DNA from 4 places in the Bradyrhizobium sp. USDA 4504 genome. Region 2 is predicted to be linked to each of the others. Evidence: riboswitches for the same ligand, from Rfam matches in the RefSeq annotation. Region 2 holds a riboswitch; each other region holds the start of a gene.
What was found. A riboswitch is a leader RNA that binds a small molecule or an ion and turns the genes downstream of it on or off. The one in region 2 is predicted to bind cobalamin.
Positions count from the first base shown of each region.

Region 1: linked by a shared signal. The riboswitch ahead of ACVMB1_RS41755 (ribonucleoside-diphosphate reductase subunit alpha) and the one ahead of metE (5-methyltetrahydropteroyltriglutamate--homocysteine S-methyltransferase) in region 2 are both predicted to bind cobalamin.
Region 3: linked by a shared signal. The riboswitch ahead of ACVMB1_RS29245 (TonB-dependent receptor) and the one ahead of metE (5-methyltetrahydropteroyltriglutamate--homocysteine S-methyltransferase) in region 2 are both predicted to bind cobalamin.
Region 4: linked by a shared signal. The riboswitch ahead of ACVMB1_RS07055 (DUF1636 family protein) and the one ahead of metE (5-methyltetrahydropteroyltriglutamate--homocysteine S-methyltransferase) in region 2 are both predicted to bind cobalamin.

Region 1 is NZ_JBSSGV010000001.1:8,893,871-8,897,961, forward strand. Features, by position in the region: gene ACVMB1_RS41745 (nodulation protein NolB) at 410-622, shown strand; gene ACVMB1_RS41750 (class I SAM-dependent methyltransferase) at 801-1,757, shown strand; cobalamin riboswitch at 2,160-2,374, shown strand; gene ACVMB1_RS41755 (ribonucleoside-diphosphate reductase subunit alpha) at 2,536-4,091, shown strand, end outside.
Region 2 is NZ_JBSSGV010000001.1:625,463-629,553, forward strand. Features, by position in the region: gene ACVMB1_RS02625 (hypothetical protein) at 529-792, opposite strand; cobalamin riboswitch at 1,305-1,504, shown strand; gene metE (5-methyltetrahydropteroyltriglutamate--homocysteine S-methyltransferase) at 1,607-3,952, shown strand.
Region 3 is NZ_JBSSGV010000001.1:6,194,577-6,198,667, forward strand. Features, by position in the region: gene ACVMB1_RS29240 (cytochrome b family protein) at 1-79, opposite strand, end outside; gene ACVMB1_RS29245 (TonB-dependent receptor) at 82-2,355, opposite strand; cobalamin riboswitch at 2,464-2,659, opposite strand; gene ACVMB1_RS29250 (CobW family GTP-binding protein) at 2,887-3,816, opposite strand; gene ACVMB1_RS29255 (amidohydrolase family protein) at 3,818-4,091, opposite strand, start outside.
Region 4 is NZ_JBSSGV010000001.1:1,631,944-1,636,034, forward strand. Features, by position in the region: gene ACVMB1_RS07045 (cobyric acid synthase) at 1-437, opposite strand, end outside; gene cobO (cob(I)yrinic acid a,c-diamide adenosyltransferase) at 449-1,102, opposite strand; cobalamin riboswitch at 1,139-1,350, shown strand; gene ACVMB1_RS07055 (DUF1636 family protein) at 1,445-1,819, shown strand; gene cobW (cobalamin biosynthesis protein CobW) at 1,816-2,850, shown strand; gene cobN (cobaltochelatase subunit CobN) at 2,850-4,091, shown strand, end outside.

The sequences.
Region 1 (4,091 bases), 8.3 Mb from region 2:
TCAGACGATTTCGACACGATTGATGACATGGCCTTGCCAGTAAGGCCGGACGGATTTTCAATGCCGGTGTCAGCTTTGTATGGTTGCGTTGACTTGGCCTGGTGCAAGTTAACGGCCTCCCGTCTGCCGATCCGCAGCATTCGTTGATTTGGTCTAACGATCTCGCAAGATCTCCGGAGCATCACAAGATGGGGCACTGGTTTCGCGCTCGATGATCATCAGGTGACGAAGGCTCGTCAGCTTTCGGTCAGCTTGCGTTTCTAGGGTGCTGGCCCATTCGCGCTCACGAAGGTGCCAATCTCATCACGTGACAAAACGGTTCTTCTCATGTTGCCTGCCGTTGCCTCGACCTCTCTCAACCCGGCTGAATGGTTCTCCAGCGGCTGTTTATCGGTGCGGGACCAGTTTCATGATAGTCTTGCGCAGGCAGCTTCGAAGCAAGGTGCAGCTTCGTGGGCCTACCGCCTGGCATCCGGCAGGTAAACCGGAAGGTAGGGATCATTTCGATTCGGCCTTGACGAACCTGTGGGATGTTGGCGATCGCGTCATTCAGGTTTCGCTCATCTCCAAGGGCGCCGGCGCCGTCAGCTTATCTCTGAATAAGCTTCTATCGGTGGGCTGAGCGGGCTGATGGTTTCTTCGCACAACAGCAGGATCGCTCGCGCCGCGACGCGCAGAGGGGGGTGATGCGCTTGTTCACTTGCCACTTCTGCTACCGCATCGGCGGATGTAAGGGCCTACACCCTATATAACCAAAGTGCAGGCGGGTACGAAGGCAACAGCCGTCGAGCTGCTTGCAAATGAGAGGAGACATTGCGTTGCGGATAGATTTCTCGCGCATCAATCGGTCTAAAGCTGCATTCCACGATATTTATGCTTCGGATGATCCGAGGGCATATTTCTCGGTCCTCGGAGACCTGGATTATATGATACCGGACGTGGCTGAGCCGGTTGTGCGCCAAATACTGGCAGCGAAAGCTTCGGCCACCGGCCTCAAGCCCGTCGTGCTCGATGTTGGTTGTTCGTACGGTATCAATGCAGCGGTGCATCGCTTTCCGCTGACCTTCGCGGGCTTGCGTCACCGCTACGCCCGGCGTGAGATGAGAGCGATCAGCTCTGAGACATTGGTGAGTCTCGATCGCAGTTTCTATGCAGCCTGGCCTGATGTCGGGTTGGCACGCTTTATCGGCCTCGATGTGTCGGCAGCGGCGGTCAGCTATGCGAAGAATGTTGGCCTTTTAGAGCAGGGCATTGTCGCTGACCTTGAAAAGGAGGCGCTATCGATGGACAGCGCGCGCATTCTCCGCTCCGTGGATGTTATCATGTCGACCGGATGCATCGGCTACGTTACCGAGAAGACGTTCGGCGAGATTCTCGATGCGGCAGAGAAGCAACCATGGATCATCTCCTTCGTGCTACGAATGTTCCCATTTGAATCGCTCGCCGCGACGTTCGCAAACCGTGGTCTTGTGACAGAACGTCTTGCCGGCGCAACGTTTATCCAGCGTCGCTTTCGCGATGCTGAAGAATTTGAGAGCTGTTTGGCCAGCTTGGCGGCCCTTGGCGTGGATGCCACCGGCCTCGAATCGGAAGGGCTGTTTCACGCCGATCTGATCTTGTCTCGCCCCGAGGCGGATGCGCGCGCCATGCCTTTGGAAGACATTGTCACTGTCGCCAGCGGCAGGGGACGGCCGATCGGACCCCGTTACGTTCATGTTGAAAGTAAGGAGGGCTTGCAGGTCGCGCTGGAGCCGTGACAGGCGTGGGACCACTGTGCAGCGCGATTCGGTTCGGGGCTGGATGCAAGGCCATTCCGGTCGACGGCGCGCCAGAGCCGATGTTGTTCGCCCGCGAGTGGATAACGAATTCGTCCAGATGCCATTGGTCGCGGCGAGCAGGAGCGCTGCGAATCAAATCAAGCGTCTGGCCGAATTGCTCCTCTACTGACGCGCCGTTTCTTAGATTCCATCAATGCGACGTGCGAGCCAGGAATTCCCTCGACCTTTGCGCAGGCTTGACGGAAACCGGTAATGCAGCCCAACGGCATATCCAATCACCTGCAGCAGAAGCCGACAGCGGCGACAAAGTCGTCCGAGCTTCGGTATGTTTTTGCGTTTCAATCTGGATCTCCCCAGTTGACCAATCCCGGCGAGTAGTGCCTATGTCTAGCCAGTCACGGTCTTCTGGCCCCAACATTTTGTAGGTCGGAAGCTAAGAGGGAACCCGGTGCGCCGAACGGCTACTCCGGGGCTGCCCCCGCAACTGTAAGCGGCGAGCGGTTGTCATCATGGTCACTGGCGCAGCACAGCGCCGGGAAGGCCGACAGCCGCGGCGACCCGCGAGCCAGGAGACCTGCCGCGACTGAACGAAAGTCCTCGGGCGGGGTGCCCCGTTGGGTCGCTTGCAGCCGGAGACGTTTGACCGGTTTCCTCGCAAGTCATCCGCGCAGTCCCCCCGCCTAACATCGCGGGGTTGCCGATGTCGCCGTCTTACGATTTCGATCAGCATGGTCATCTCATTGAGGAGCCGGCGCGCGTGAGGTCGCAGCCATTGCAGGCAGAGCCCAGCGCGCCTGAGTTGTGTCTTGTGCCGCCGCCGTCGCCGGCCCCGCTGCCGTACCCCCTTGCGCCATCGCCAAAGCCGGCCGATCTCAAGCTCGATCGGACGCGCGACGACCTGTTGACGCCGTTCGGCAAGCTGACGCTGAGCGACCGTTATCTGCTCGCCGGCGAAATGATCCAGGACATGTTCGCGCGGGTGTCTTGCGCCTTCGCGGATGATGTTGCGCATGCCCAACGTCTCTACGATGCGATGTCTCGGCTGTGGTTCATGCCAGCCACACCGGTGCTCTCCAACGGCGGCACGACGCGCGGCCTGCCGATTTCCTGCTTCCTTAACTCGGTGTCGGACTCGCTCGAAGGCATCGTGGGCACCTGGAACGAGAACGTATGGCTTGCCTCTAACGGTGGCGGCATCGGCACCTACTGGGGCAATGTTCGCTCGATCGGCGAGCAGGTGAAGGGCGGCGTTACCTCAGGCATCATCCCGTTCATCCACGTCATGGACGGCCTGACGTTGGCGATCAGCCAGGGCTCGTTACGGCGCGGCTCGGCTGCGGTCTATCTCGATATCCACCATCCCGAGATCGAGGAGTTCCTCGAGATCCGCAAGGCGTCCGGCGACTTCAACCGCAAGAGTCTCAACCTGCATCACGGCATCAACGTAACCGATGAGTTCATGCGTGCCGTAGGCGCCGGCACTGCGTTCGCTCTGCGCAGTCCGAAGACCAAGGAGGTTATCCGCGAAATCGACGCCCGCCAGCTGTGGCAACGCATCCTGGAGAACCGGCTGCAGACGGGGGAGCCTTATCTCTTGTTCATCGATACAGTGAACCGCGCGCTCCCCAAGCACCAGCGCGAGCTCGGCCTCAAGGTCTCAACGTCCAACCTGTGCAGCGAAATTACCCTGCCGACCGGCATCGATCATCGCGACGAGGAGCGTACCGCCGTGTGCTGCCTGTCGTCGCTCAACCTCGAGACCTGGGACCAGTGGAACGAGGAGCCTGGCTTCATCGAGGACGTCATGCGCTTCCTCGACAACGTGCTGACCCACTTCATCACGGTGGCGCCGGGCGTCATGAAGCGTGCCCGCTACGCCGCCTTGCGTGAGCGTTCCGTCGGCCTTGGCGTCATGGGCTTCCACTCGTTCCTGCAGGCCAAGAGCATTCCGATTGAAAGCGTCGTGGCCAAGTCGTTCAATCTGAACATGTTCCGGAAAATCCGTCGCGATGCTGATGCGGCATCCGTGACGCTCGCGCGCGAGCGGGGGCCGTGCCCGGATGCCCTGGAACGAGGCGTGATGGCCCGCTTCAGCCATAAGATCGCGATCGCGCCGACCGCCTCGATAAGCATTATCTGCGGCGGCACCAGCGCTTGTGTAGAACCGATCCCGGCCAACATCTACACCCATAAGACCTTGTCCGGCGCCATCTCGGTGCGTAATCGGCATCTCGCCAAGCTGCTGGCCGCCAAGGGCGCCAATACTTCGGCGATCTGGCAGTCCATCATCGCCCACGAGGGTTCGGTCGCCCA
Region 2 (4,091 bases):
AAAGCGGACAATCTTCGACGTGCTCTACGAGATCGCTAGAAGTTAGCGGCAACGTGACGCGAGCACCTGCTGATGTCCCGCGCAAGCAGGCGCTGTCCCTCGATGTCACGCGCCGCTAACTTCAGTGGTCAGCCAAAGCTTCAACTTGCAATGCTGGACCAGCCCAGGAGGAGAAGCCTGGGCAAGCGAGGACTTGCATTCTTCGTGCCAGGCAATAGCAGGCAGTTCGCACCAGATTTGTGCCGCCTTTGTCGACTTCCCGACCTGCGCACCTTATTTATGTTGCCATTAAGCCTATTCGCAGCGACTTTCGTGGCTCATTCCTGTCACGCACTGGATCTCCGAGCAGCGCAGTTTTGAAAGCCTCGCTGCCAGAAGCCAGACGACAATTGAGTGCAGGTTTGCCGCCATCGAACCGGTGTGGTCCGGGGTCGTTGCCGCTGCTGCCAAGGTCGAGAGTGCCTCAACCGGTTGTGCAAGGCGCTTTATGGCCACAACGAGGCGAAGCCGCCCATCAGCGGCGAGCGATTAGGAATTGGCGCTCGCAAGTTCAAAAGTCAGGCAGACGATGGGACGACGACATTCGCCGCTCGCGTGATGGCCCGCTTCGTGACCGGCGTCTATCAGTTCGTCGCCGTAGTCAACATTTGGAAGAGCCGCGCTTCCATGCAGTCGTACCGACCGGGCAAGAAGGCCAAGCCCCTCGGGTTGAGCTAGCTTCGGCTTGAACTGCTCAAAACGTTCGAGAGCATCTGTCTGACGGCCGGGTTCATAAGTGGCCTTGCTATCCACCCGAACAGGCCGACCGCAAAGACGGCAGCAGCAAAGACGCCGAGGGCACTCCAAACAGCCATTTTCATTGCGAGCTACTCTTTTCGTTGGTGATTCACTATGCTTACTTTTCGCAGTATCGCCAAAAAACGTCCGCATGGCGCCTACCAGGATTGGTCGTAGATCAACATGCTCGCTGAGTATGCCGGCGGATTTAGCGTATAGCGCGCCTATTCACACTGGTTGTTGGTGGAGAAAGGGGGACTTATCGAAGGGTGCTCGATGAATGTTTGAAAGCTGGATCGCGTGAAGAGCGTCCTGTCTCGGCACCGTGACCTTCATCGCCCAGGCCGCATTCGTCTCTTCCATGATCTGACACGCGGTCCGACGCCAACGCGCCTCGCAGATGGTCACCCCGATATCTGTGATTGGAGAGTGGCTTCAACGTCGCGATCAAGAGTGGCCGTGCATCGTCAACACGTAGGAGACGTCGCAGCATCAATTTGAGAGGTTGACGGCGGAGTTGTCTTGCCGATAATCCAAGTCGTCGAGGTGCTCCGGTTCCTGCTTGATCCGGAGCTAAGAGGGAAGCCGGTGATGCCGGCGCTGCCCCCGCAACTGTGAGCGGCGAGCCGCTGTCCAACAGAGTCACTGAAGCCTGCGCGGCTTCGGGAAGGCCGGACAGTGGCGATGACCCGCGAGCCAGGAGACCTGCCCCGACAATATGTTCGTCCACGGGCGGGGTGTCCCGGTGGTGCGCCAAGCAGCCGTCGCTCGCGCGACGTCTCCTGCCTGCGTCCGCCATGGCCTTTGCCCCCAACATGGGGTTAACGCTATGTCTCTTCTCTCGCTTCCGGTTGCCACGCTCGGAACGCCGCGCATCGGTCCAAGACGCGAGCTTAAACTCGCGCTCGAAAGCTATTGGGCCGGAAGAATCAGCGAACAGCAATTGCTCGAGGACGCAGCCGGCCTACGTGCGGCGAACTGGGCGCGCCAGAAATCCCTCGGTGTCACCATCATTCCGTCGAACGATTTCTCGCTATACGATCAGGTGCTCGACACCAGTGTCATGGTCGGCGCCATCCCGGAAGTCTATGCCTCGAAAGCCGAGCCTGCTTCTCTCAAGACGTATTTCGCCATGGCACGCGGTTCACAAAGCGGCAGTCAGGATGCGAGTTGCGGTCACGGACCTCGCGGCTATGGCGCACCCGCGCAGGAGATGACCAAGTGGTTCGATACCAACTACCACTACATGGTTCCGGAATTTCATCGGGGGCAGACTTTCAGACTCTCCTCTCGCAAGCCTATCGAGGAGTATGAGGAAGCCAAGGCCCTTGGCTTTCAGACGCGCCCTGTCCTGATCGGTCCGGCCACTTTCTTGAAGCTAGGCAAGAGTGCGGATCCCGCGATCCAGCCACTGTCACTCCTGGATGACCTGATACCGATCTATATCAAGGTTCTGCAGGAATTGGCCAAACGCGGAGCAGAATGGGTTCAATTTGACGAGCCCTGTATGGTCCTTGATCTGGATCAGGGGGCAAAAAAATCTTTGCTGCATGCCTATGACCGGCTCGCCAAGGAAGGGCCGGCCATCAAGATCATGGTTGCCAGCTATTTTGGCCACCTTGGCGACAATCTTCACACCGCCTTGCGCCTACCTGTTGCCGGCCTGCATGTCGATCTGGTTCGGGCGCCGGAGTTATTGGATCAGATCATTGCTGCCGGGCGAAGTGAACTCGTCATGTCACTCGGCGTGATAGACGGTCGCAATGTGTGGCGGACGAATTTGTCGGCGCTGCGCCAGCGGCTCGATCCCGCCATTGCGAAGCTCGGCAAGGATCGCGTACAGATCGCCCCATCCTGTTCGCTGCTTCACGTGCCGGTCGATGTTGAACTCGAAACGGAACTTGCCTCCGATGTCAAGAGCTGGCTTGCGTTCTCGGTTCAGAAGATTCGCGAGCTTGCGACCTTGGCACGGGCACTCGCAGGCGATCAGGATGTTGCCGACGCTCTTGCGGAATCGGAGCGCGTTACCACCCGCCGCGGAACTTCCCCGAAGATCCGTGACGCCAATGTCGCCGTCCGGATGAGTGCGATCAATCAGACCATGCGACGGCGCGTCAGCCCATTTGCCAGCCGTGCCGAGATCCAACGCAAGCGCTTCAAACTGCCGGCGTTTCCGACCACGACGATCGGATCGTTTCCGCAGACCGCAGAGGTGCGTAATGCCCGCGCGGCGCACGCGAGAGGCTCGATGAGCGACGGGCAATACGACAAGTTTCTCAAGGAGGAGACTGCGCGTGTTGTCCGTTGGCAGGAGGACATTGGCCTGGACGTGCTCGTGCACGGCGAGTTTGAGCGCAATGACATGGTGCAGTACTTCGGCGAGCAACTCGCCGGCTTCGCATTTACCAAAAACGGCTGGGTACAATCCTATGGCTCGCGCTGCGTTCGGCCACCGATCCTGTTTGGCGACGTCTCGCGGCCGAAGCCGATCACCGTGGACTGGTGGCGCTACGCGCAATCACTAACCAACAAGCCGATGAAGGCGATGTTGACCGGACCGGTAACGATTTTGAACTGGTCGTTTGTTCGCGATGATATTCCCAGAAGCGAGGCCTGCCGCCAACTTGCGCTCGCGATCCGAGACGAAGTCAGGGATCTCGAGAATGCGGGTGCGACCATGATCCAGATCGACGAAGCAGCGCTGCGCGAGGGGTTGCCACCGCGTCGATCGGAGTGGGCGGCCTATCTCGACTGGGCCGGGGATTGCTTCCGCATCTGCTCATCGGGCGTCGCCGATCAAACCCAGATTCATACCCATATGTGCTACTCGGAATTCAACGACATCATCGATGCGATTGCTGCAATGGACGCCGATGTCATCTCGATCGAGACCTCGCGCTCGAAGATGGAATTGCTTGACGCGTTTCGGAACTACAAATATCCAAATCAAATCGGGCCGGGCGTGTACGACATCCATTCTCCTCGCGTGCCCGAGACAAGCGAGATGACGGGACTCATGGCGTTGGCTCGCAAGCGGCTGCAGGACTCGCAGCTCTGGGTCAATCCGGACTGCGGCCTGAAGACGCGGAAATGGGAGGAGGTTCGCCCAGCACTGGTCAACATGGTCGCTGCCGCCCGCGAGCTGCGCGCTGGATCCGCTCCCGTCGACCGTTGAGCCTTGGCCTGTTGTCTCTCGTCGAGAAAGCCGATCGCTTGTGGGACTTTGCGCAGTCGGTGATCGTGAGGGGACTTGGGGAACGAAAAAGCCCGGCCGCCTTTAGCGGCCGGGCGAAGTGTGTCCGGGAGGAGCGACG
Region 3 (4,091 bases), 5.6 Mb from region 2:
GGAGACACGTCGCAATGCCGATCCAGCGATGGACGATATAGAGCCACCGCCGCCCGCGCCGGATCAGAGCGTTGCGCATGGTCAGAACTTCACGTTGACGGACAATTCGGCGGTGCGCGGCATGCCGAGCAGCCACTGCCCGGTACCGTTCGAGGTCACCGCGTAAGCCTTGTCGAACAGATTGTAGAGGCGGAACGCGACCGTGGTGCGGTCGTCCGGCTTCCACCTGACGCCGCCATTGACCACGTTGTAGCCCGGACGCAGCTGGGTGTTGGCAAGATCGGAGTACATCGCACCGACGATCTGCACGCCGCCATAGGCCGACCAGTTGGGCGCGAAGTCCCAGGTCAGCCAGACGTTCGAGACCTGCTGCGGCACGTTGACCGGGACATTGCCGTTGAAGCTGACGATCTTGCCGCCGACCACCTGGCTGTTGTTGTCGTATCTGGCGCGCAACAGCGCAAGATTGGCGTCGACGCGCCAGCCGTCGCTCAGTGCGAGCCCGATCGATCCTTCGACCCCGCGGGATGATTGCTGGCCGATCTGCAATGCCAGGCCGCCGGTGGGATTGCCGGGATCGGGAATCGTGAGCCCGGTCTTGACGATCTCGTAGGCAGCCAGCGTCCACTCGCCGCGGCCGCCCCAGAACGATTGCTTGACCCCGATCTCGGTCTGCTTGCCGGTCGCAAGCTGGAATGTCTTCTGCGTGGTCGACAGTGAGATCAGATTGCTGACCGGATCGACGCCGACCGCGTACTGGCCATAGAACGCGAGGTTCTTGATCGGCTCGTAAACGAGGCCCGCGCGCCAGCTAGTGCCCGATAGCGTCGTCTCAAAACTGTTTGCCGGCGTCTTGTAGTCGGTGCGGTCCACTTCGGGGCGATCATACCTGACCCCGGTCACCAGCGACAACTGATCGGTCAGCGAGAGCCGATCCTCGGCGAACAGCGCGTATTGATTGACGATCGCGTTGAAGCCCGGCGTGGTCGCCGTCGTCGTGGCGAAGAACGATCCGGGATCGAACACATAAGGATTGACCGACGACGCGCCGCCATAGGGCGAGTTGTTGGTATGGGTGAAGTCGATCCGGTTGACGTCGAACCCGGCGACGACCTGGTTCGCAAGGCCGAACACGTGGCCGCTGAAGGTCGTATCCATCCGGTTGCCGAGCTGCTTCTGGTCGTGGAATATCTCGATATAGCTCGTGCGATCGATCAGCTGGGTCTTCGGATTCCAGGTGTAGTTCTCGATGTCGCGCCAGTGCCGCTCGCTGGTCAGGTAATACAGCGTGTTGTTGACCTTGATGCCGTCGGCGACGTCCCACTCGGTCTTGAACCGGGTCCAGCTGTCCTGATAGCGGATCGCGCTGTCCGCTGCATTGTAGTTCTTGAAGCGCAGCGCGTCCTGGATCGCGCCGTTGATCAGCGGCGTGCCGAAATAGCGCGACGGGCTGCGATCGCCGTAATCTTCCGAGAGCGTGAAGGCGAGATTGTCCGACGCCTGCACCCGCACGGCAGCGGAGACCACCGCGTTCGAGGTCTTGTCGCGATCGACCCAGCTGTCCGACATGTTGCCGGTGGCGTTGATGCGGTACGACACATTGGGATTGATCGGACCGGTGCTGTCCACCGAGAGCCGCCGCGTCATGTTGCTGTCGAGCGAAACCTCGGCCTCGTTATAGGGCGTGCTCTGCGGCTTCTTCGGAATCACGTTGATGACGCCGCCGATCGCGCCTTCGCCGTACAGCACCGAGGCCGGGCCGCGCAGCACTTCGATGCGCTGCGTCGACCAGGTGTCATAGGGGAACGTCAGCGTGCCGGAGCCGATATAGAAGCGCGTGCCGTCATACAGCGTCATCACCGAGTTGCTGCCGGCAAAGCCGCGGGTGCTGAACGACAGGCCGCCATTGCCTGGCGCCGGCGTTGCGACGAACCCGGCCGCGTCCTGGGTGACGGCATCGAGCACATTATGCTGGCCGCGTTCAGCGATGGTCTGCGCCGTGATGATCTCGACGCTGGCCGGCGTCTGCAGCGGCGTCAGGTTGAGACGACTGCCGGTGCCGCCCTGCGTGGTGGCATTGAGCGTCGGCGATGCCGATCCCGGTACGCCCGACGCCGCGACGCGCGGGGCGTTGCCGGCTGTTGCAGGCCTCGGCCGTGGCCGCGCCGCAGCGGTCATGTCACGGCTGCGCGCCGCAGGCTTCGGCTTTGGCGCAGCGGAAGGCGCGACCTCAATCGGATCGAGCCTGGTTGGTGGCGGCGTTTGTGCCGAGCCTTCGGCCGGCAACAACAATGATGACAGGGAGCAGAGAAGACCGAGGCGCCATTTGCGCGCAACGGGAGAGGACGGAGACATGAAAAGGACTCGCGGTAACGTGGCACGTCACCGCGAACGTGGACTGGCGCATTGCCAAAAAAGGCAGTGCTCCGATCCCACCAGGACGCCCCCGCCCGATGTGCTCGCGTGTGACCACGACTGACGGCAGGTCTCCTGGCTCACGGGTCATCGCCTGTCGACGCCTTCCCGGGCCTGATGGCCCAGTGGCAAATTGACGAAAGGCTCGCCGTTTACAGTTGCGGGGACAGCTGCGGCATTGGGGTTACCCTCGCACCGCATTCCCTTTTGATCCCCGAAGGGAACCGTCGGCAAAAACGATAGGTGCTGGCTGCAGAGCTGTCAATTCGATGCGATTGTCGCAGACCTGCTTTGCGGGTGATGCTGCGGCGATGACACAGCGACGTCGAGGGCTGACGCCGAAAAGCAACCCGTCATCCTGAGGAGCGCGGCACGCGCGTCTCGAAGGATGCACGGCCCGGCTGGCGGCCGATTCATCCTTCGAGACGCCGCTTCGCGGCTCCTCAGGATGACGGGAAACGTAGGTTCGCGTCACTGAGCCTCGACGCATCCCTGCATCACCTCATCAATCTCCGCGCGCGACAGCGCACCCATCTCGGCGATGAACACGATGCGCGTGCGCGGCACGCCGGGCGACGGGACGCCGCCCGCAGCCAAGGTCGCGCGGCCGCCGGCGAGTTGAAGCACGGTCAGCCGCCCGGGCTGCTCCACCGTCTCGAACAATCCCTTCGCCCGCGCCAGCTTCGGCGCCAGTCTGCCGATCGCCTGCTGCAAGCGCGGCAGCACGACGGGCCGCTCCGAGGTCCAGCTCAGCGTGTCGAAGCGATCGGACGACGGCCGTCGCGGCGCGGTCTCGCGCGGCGCCGACACATGATCGAGGTCCGCTGGGAACAGCAGCGCGGCCGGCACCTCGCCATGCAAGGCATCGACCACCACGGCCGCCGGACGCACCGCGCGCACGGCGTCGCGGATCGCGGCGCACGCAGCGGCGTCAGTCAGATCGACCTTGCTCAGCGCCACCACATCCGCCGCCCGGAGCTGCGAGCGCAGCAGCGCATCGTTCAGCATCGCCGCAGGCTGCGTCGCGTCGACCACGCACAGCACGGTCTCCAGCGGCGCCTCCTTCCAGATCACGGGATCCATCAGGTTGCGCACGATGTCGGCGGGATCGGCGATCCCGCTGGTCTCGATCACGATGAATTCGGGACGCGGATCACGCCGCAGCAACGTGGCGAGCGTGCGCAGCAGGTCGCCCTCCAGCGTGCAGCAGATGCAGCCATTGCTCAGGCTGACCACGCCGTCGCTGGCGCCGGCGATCAGCTCGGCGTCGATATTGATCGCACCGAAATCGTTGACCACGGCGGCGATGCGCCGCCCTTGCGCATGCGCCAGCAGATGGTTGACGACCGTGGTCTTGCCCGCCCCGAGGAAGCCCGCGACCAGCAGGATCGGGACCGGCACCTCAGCCCCCCGTGATAGGCCGGCGCACCGGCCGGCCGGGACGCGCCGCGACATCGAGCACACCATCGCTGATCAGCGGCTGGCCGCTGACCACGAGATGCCGCACGCCCTCCGCCGGACGATTCATCGCCGAGAAGGTCGCGCGATCGCTCAGCGTCTCGTAGTCGAACACCACAACATCGGCGTCGGCGCCGACCTGCAGCCGGCCCTTGGCCCGCATCGCCGGCGTGCTCGCCGACAGGATCTCGGCCGGGATCAGCGCGCATTTGCGGATG
Region 4 (4,091 bases), 1.0 Mb from region 2:
TCGGACTTGCGTAAGTTGACCTCGGCGGGGCTGCCGGCGCCCTCGACCAGCACCAGATCGGCGCGCTGCTTCAGGCGCGCAAAACTCTCCAGCACCGCGCCCATCAGCGATGGTTTCATGCCGGCATATTCGCGCGCCCGTGCGGTGGCGATCCGTTTGCCGTGCACGATGATCTGGGCGCCGACATCGGTTTCGGGCTTCAGAAGCACTGGATTCATGTCGGTGTGCGGCTCGACGCCGGCGGCGAGCGCCTGCAACGCCTGTGCGCGGCCGATCTCGCCGCCGTCGACGGTCACCGCGGCGTTGTTCGACATGTTCTGCGGCTTGAACGGCAGCACGCGCAGGCCGCGTCGTCTCGCGGCGCGCGCGAGGCCGGCGACGATGAGCGATTTGCCCACGTCCGAGCCGGCTCCCTGGATCATCAATGCGCGCGCCATCGTGATGTCTGTCAGAACTCGACGCCCGGCTGGGCCTTGATACCGGAGCGGAACGGATGCTTCACCAGCGTCATCTCGGTGACGAGGTCGGCAATCTCGATCAGCTCCTCCTTGGCATTGCGCCCGGTGAGCACGACATGGGTCATCGGCGGCTTCGACGTAGTCAGGAACTCGACGACGTCGGCGATCGCGAGGTAGTCGTAGCGTAGCGCGATGTTGATCTCGTCGAGCACGACCATGCGCAGGCTCGGGTCTGCGATCAGCTGCTTGGCCTTTTCCCAGCCGGCTTGCGCTGCCGCGATGTCGCGGGCGCGATCCTGCGTCTCCCAGGTAAAGCCTTCGCCCATGGCGTGAAATTGACAGAGATCGCCGAAATGCCCGGTGAGCAGGCGGCGCTCGCCGGTATCCCAGGCGCCCTTGATGAACTGCACCACGGCGCAGGGAAAGCCGTGCGCCACACAGCGCACGATCATGCCGAACGCGGAGGAGGATTTTCCTTTGCCGGCGCCGGTATGGACGATGATCAGGCCCTTTTCACCGCTCTTGGTCGCCATGATGCGGTCGCGGGCGGCCTTCTTTTTCGCCATCTTGTCCGCGTAGCGCGCATCCGGCGAAAGATCGGTGCCGACGGCGCCGTCTTCAGCGTCCTTTCCATCAGAAGTCATCACATTCCTTCGGCTTGACAAGTGCGAGGCTTGGACGAATGGTGGTCCTGCGTCGGTTCCTGTCCTACGACAGGCGAAGAGGGAATGCGATAGGGCTCCGCTAAATCGGGCCCGAAGCGCAGCCGCCCCCGCGACCGTGACCGGAGAGATGCCCAAGCCACTGATTCCATACGGAGTCGGGAAGGTGGGCATCGAAGGGTAAAACCTGCTCCGCAAGCCGGGAGACCTGCCAACGCAGCATGTTGTGAAACCGGCGGACGGGGTGTTCCGCGACGGGGAACGAACCTGTCCAAAATCGGTTCGTGTGCCTCATCGCTTCCCGCTGTCAATCCAGGAAGGGCGATGAGCGTTACACTTCATGTCTGCATCACCTGCCGCGCCGGCCAGACGCCGGCGGAAGGTGAGCTCGCGCCCGGTGCACGCCTGCATGCCGCGCTTGTCGAGGCCGGCGTGCCTGATGACGTCAATCTGGTTCCCGTCGCATGCCTGTCGGCCTGCAGCCAGGGTTGCTCGGTCGCGCTCAGCGCGCCGGGGCGCTGGTCCTATGTCTACGGCCGACTGTCCGCTGATAATGCCGCGGATGTGATCGCCGGTGCCTCCGCCTATGCGGCGGCGCCCGACGGCATCGTGCCGTGGCGCAGCCGTCCGGAAATCTTCCGCAAGCAATCGCTCGCCCGCATTCCACCTCTTCCCGTCGTGCCGGAGGCCGCAGAATGACCACGCTCGCCAAAATTCCGGTCACCGTCGTGACCGGCTTTCTCGGCTCCGGCAAGACGACACTGATCCAGCATCTGATCCGCAATGCCAACGGCAAGAAGCTCGCGGTGCTGGTCAACGAATTCGGCAGCGAAGGCGTCGACGGCGACATCCTGAAGTCGTGCGCCGACGCCAATTGTCCGGCCGAGAACATCGTCGAACTCGCCAATGGCTGTATCTGCTGCACCGTCGCCGACGATTTCATCCCGGCGATGGAGCAGTTGCTGGCGCGGAACGTGAAGCCCGATCACATCGTGATCGAAACTTCCGGGCTCGCGCTGCCGAAGCCGCTGCTGAAAGCGTTCGACTGGCCGGAGATCCGTTCGCGGATCACGGTCGACGGCGTGATCGCGCTCGCCGACGCCGAGGCCGTCGCCGCCGGCCGTTTTGCGCCTGATCCGGCCGCGGTGGATGCGCAGCGTGCGGCGGACGACAATCTCGACCACGAGACGCCGCTGTCGGAAGTGTTCGAGGACCAGATCGCATGTGCCGATATCGTGCTGCTGACCAAGGCGGACCTCGCGGGGGCGGAGGGGATCAAGGCAGCGAAAGAGGTGATCGCGGCCGAGATGCCGCGCGAGGTGCCGATGTTGCCCGTCGTCGACGGCACGATCGACGCGCGCGTGATCCTCGGGCTCGGGGCGGCGGCGGAAAGCGATCTCGCGGCGCGGCCGTCGCATCACGATGGCGAGGAGGAACACGAGCACGACGATTTCAATTCCGTCGTGATCGATCTTCCGGAAGTTTCGGATGTCGACGCGCTGGTCGCCTCGATCAAGGGGCTGGCGCGCGAGCAGAACGTGCTGCGCGCCAAGGGCTACATCGCGGTCGAAGGCAAGCCGATGCGGCTGTTGGTGCAATCGGTCGGCGAGCGGGTGCGGCATCAGTTCGACATGCCCTGGGGCGCCCGGGCGCGGCAGTCGAAGCTCGTCGTGATCGGCGAACATGCCGACATCGATGAAGCCGCGATCAGGGCACGGCTTGGTGTCTGATGCACGTCGTCTTCCGCGAGAGCCGCGGCCTTGATGAGACCGCGACGCCAAGGGACCTCGGCCAGGATCCGGCCGATCTCGTGGTGTTGTCGTTTTCCGACAGCGATCTTGCTGCCTTCGCGGCCGGCTGGCGGCGCGGCCGTGCTGCGCTGCCGTCGCTGCGGCTCGCCAATCTCGCGGAGCTGCGCCATCCGCTGTCGGTCGATACCTATATCGAGCGGACGCTCTCGCACGCCCGCGGCATTCTGGTGCGGCTGATCGGCGGCGAGCCCTATTGGTCATACGGGCTGGCCGCGGTGCATCGGCTGGCGAAGGAGCGCGGCATTGCCCTGGTGGTGCTGCCGGCGGATGGCCGCGACGATCTGCGGCTCGATGAATTCTCGACCTTGCCGGTCTCGACGCTGCGCCGTCTGAAGGTGCTGTGCGACAAGGGCGGCCCGGTTGCCGCGCAGGCCGTGATCGCGCAACTGGCGCTGGCGTCCGGACTCTATGCCGGGCCGGTGGTCGGCGAGATCGATCTTCCCGAGATCGGCGTCTACGATTCCCGGCGCGGTGCCATCACGGCGTTGCCGGCACCGGACGGCCGGCCGCGCGTGCTGGTGACGTTCTATCGTTCCTACCTCGCGGCAGGCGATACGGCGCCGGTCGATGCATTGATCGATGCATTGCGTGAGAGGGGCTTTGATGCCCACGGTGTGTTCGTCACCTCGCTGAAGGCGGCGGGCGTGGCCGATTGGCTGCGCGCTCAGTTTGCGCAATGCGCTCCAGCGGCGATCGTCAATGCGACCGCGTTTTCCGCGGCCGGTGACGACGGCACGACGCCGTTCGACGCTGCATCATGCCCGGTGTTCCAGGTCGCGCTGTCGACCGCGCGGCGCGAGGATTGGGCCTTGTCGCTCCGCGGGCTCTCGCCCGGCGATCTCGCGATGCATGTGGTGCTGCCGGAGGTCGACGGCCGCCTGTTCACAGGGGTCGTGAGCTTCAAATCGCCTGGTGAGCGCGATCTTGAGCTGCAATTCGCGCATCTTGCGCATCGACCGGATGCCGAGCGCGTCGCTGCAGTTGCCGCACGCGTGGCCGCCTGGCATCGGCTTGCCAGCAAGCCGGCACAGGAGAAGCGGCTCGCGCTGGTGCTCTCGAACTATTCCGGCCGCCCGCATCAGATCGCGCATGCCGTCGGACTCGATGCGCTGGCGTCGGTCGGGGCGATGCTGGCTGATCTCGCGGGCGCGGGATTTGAC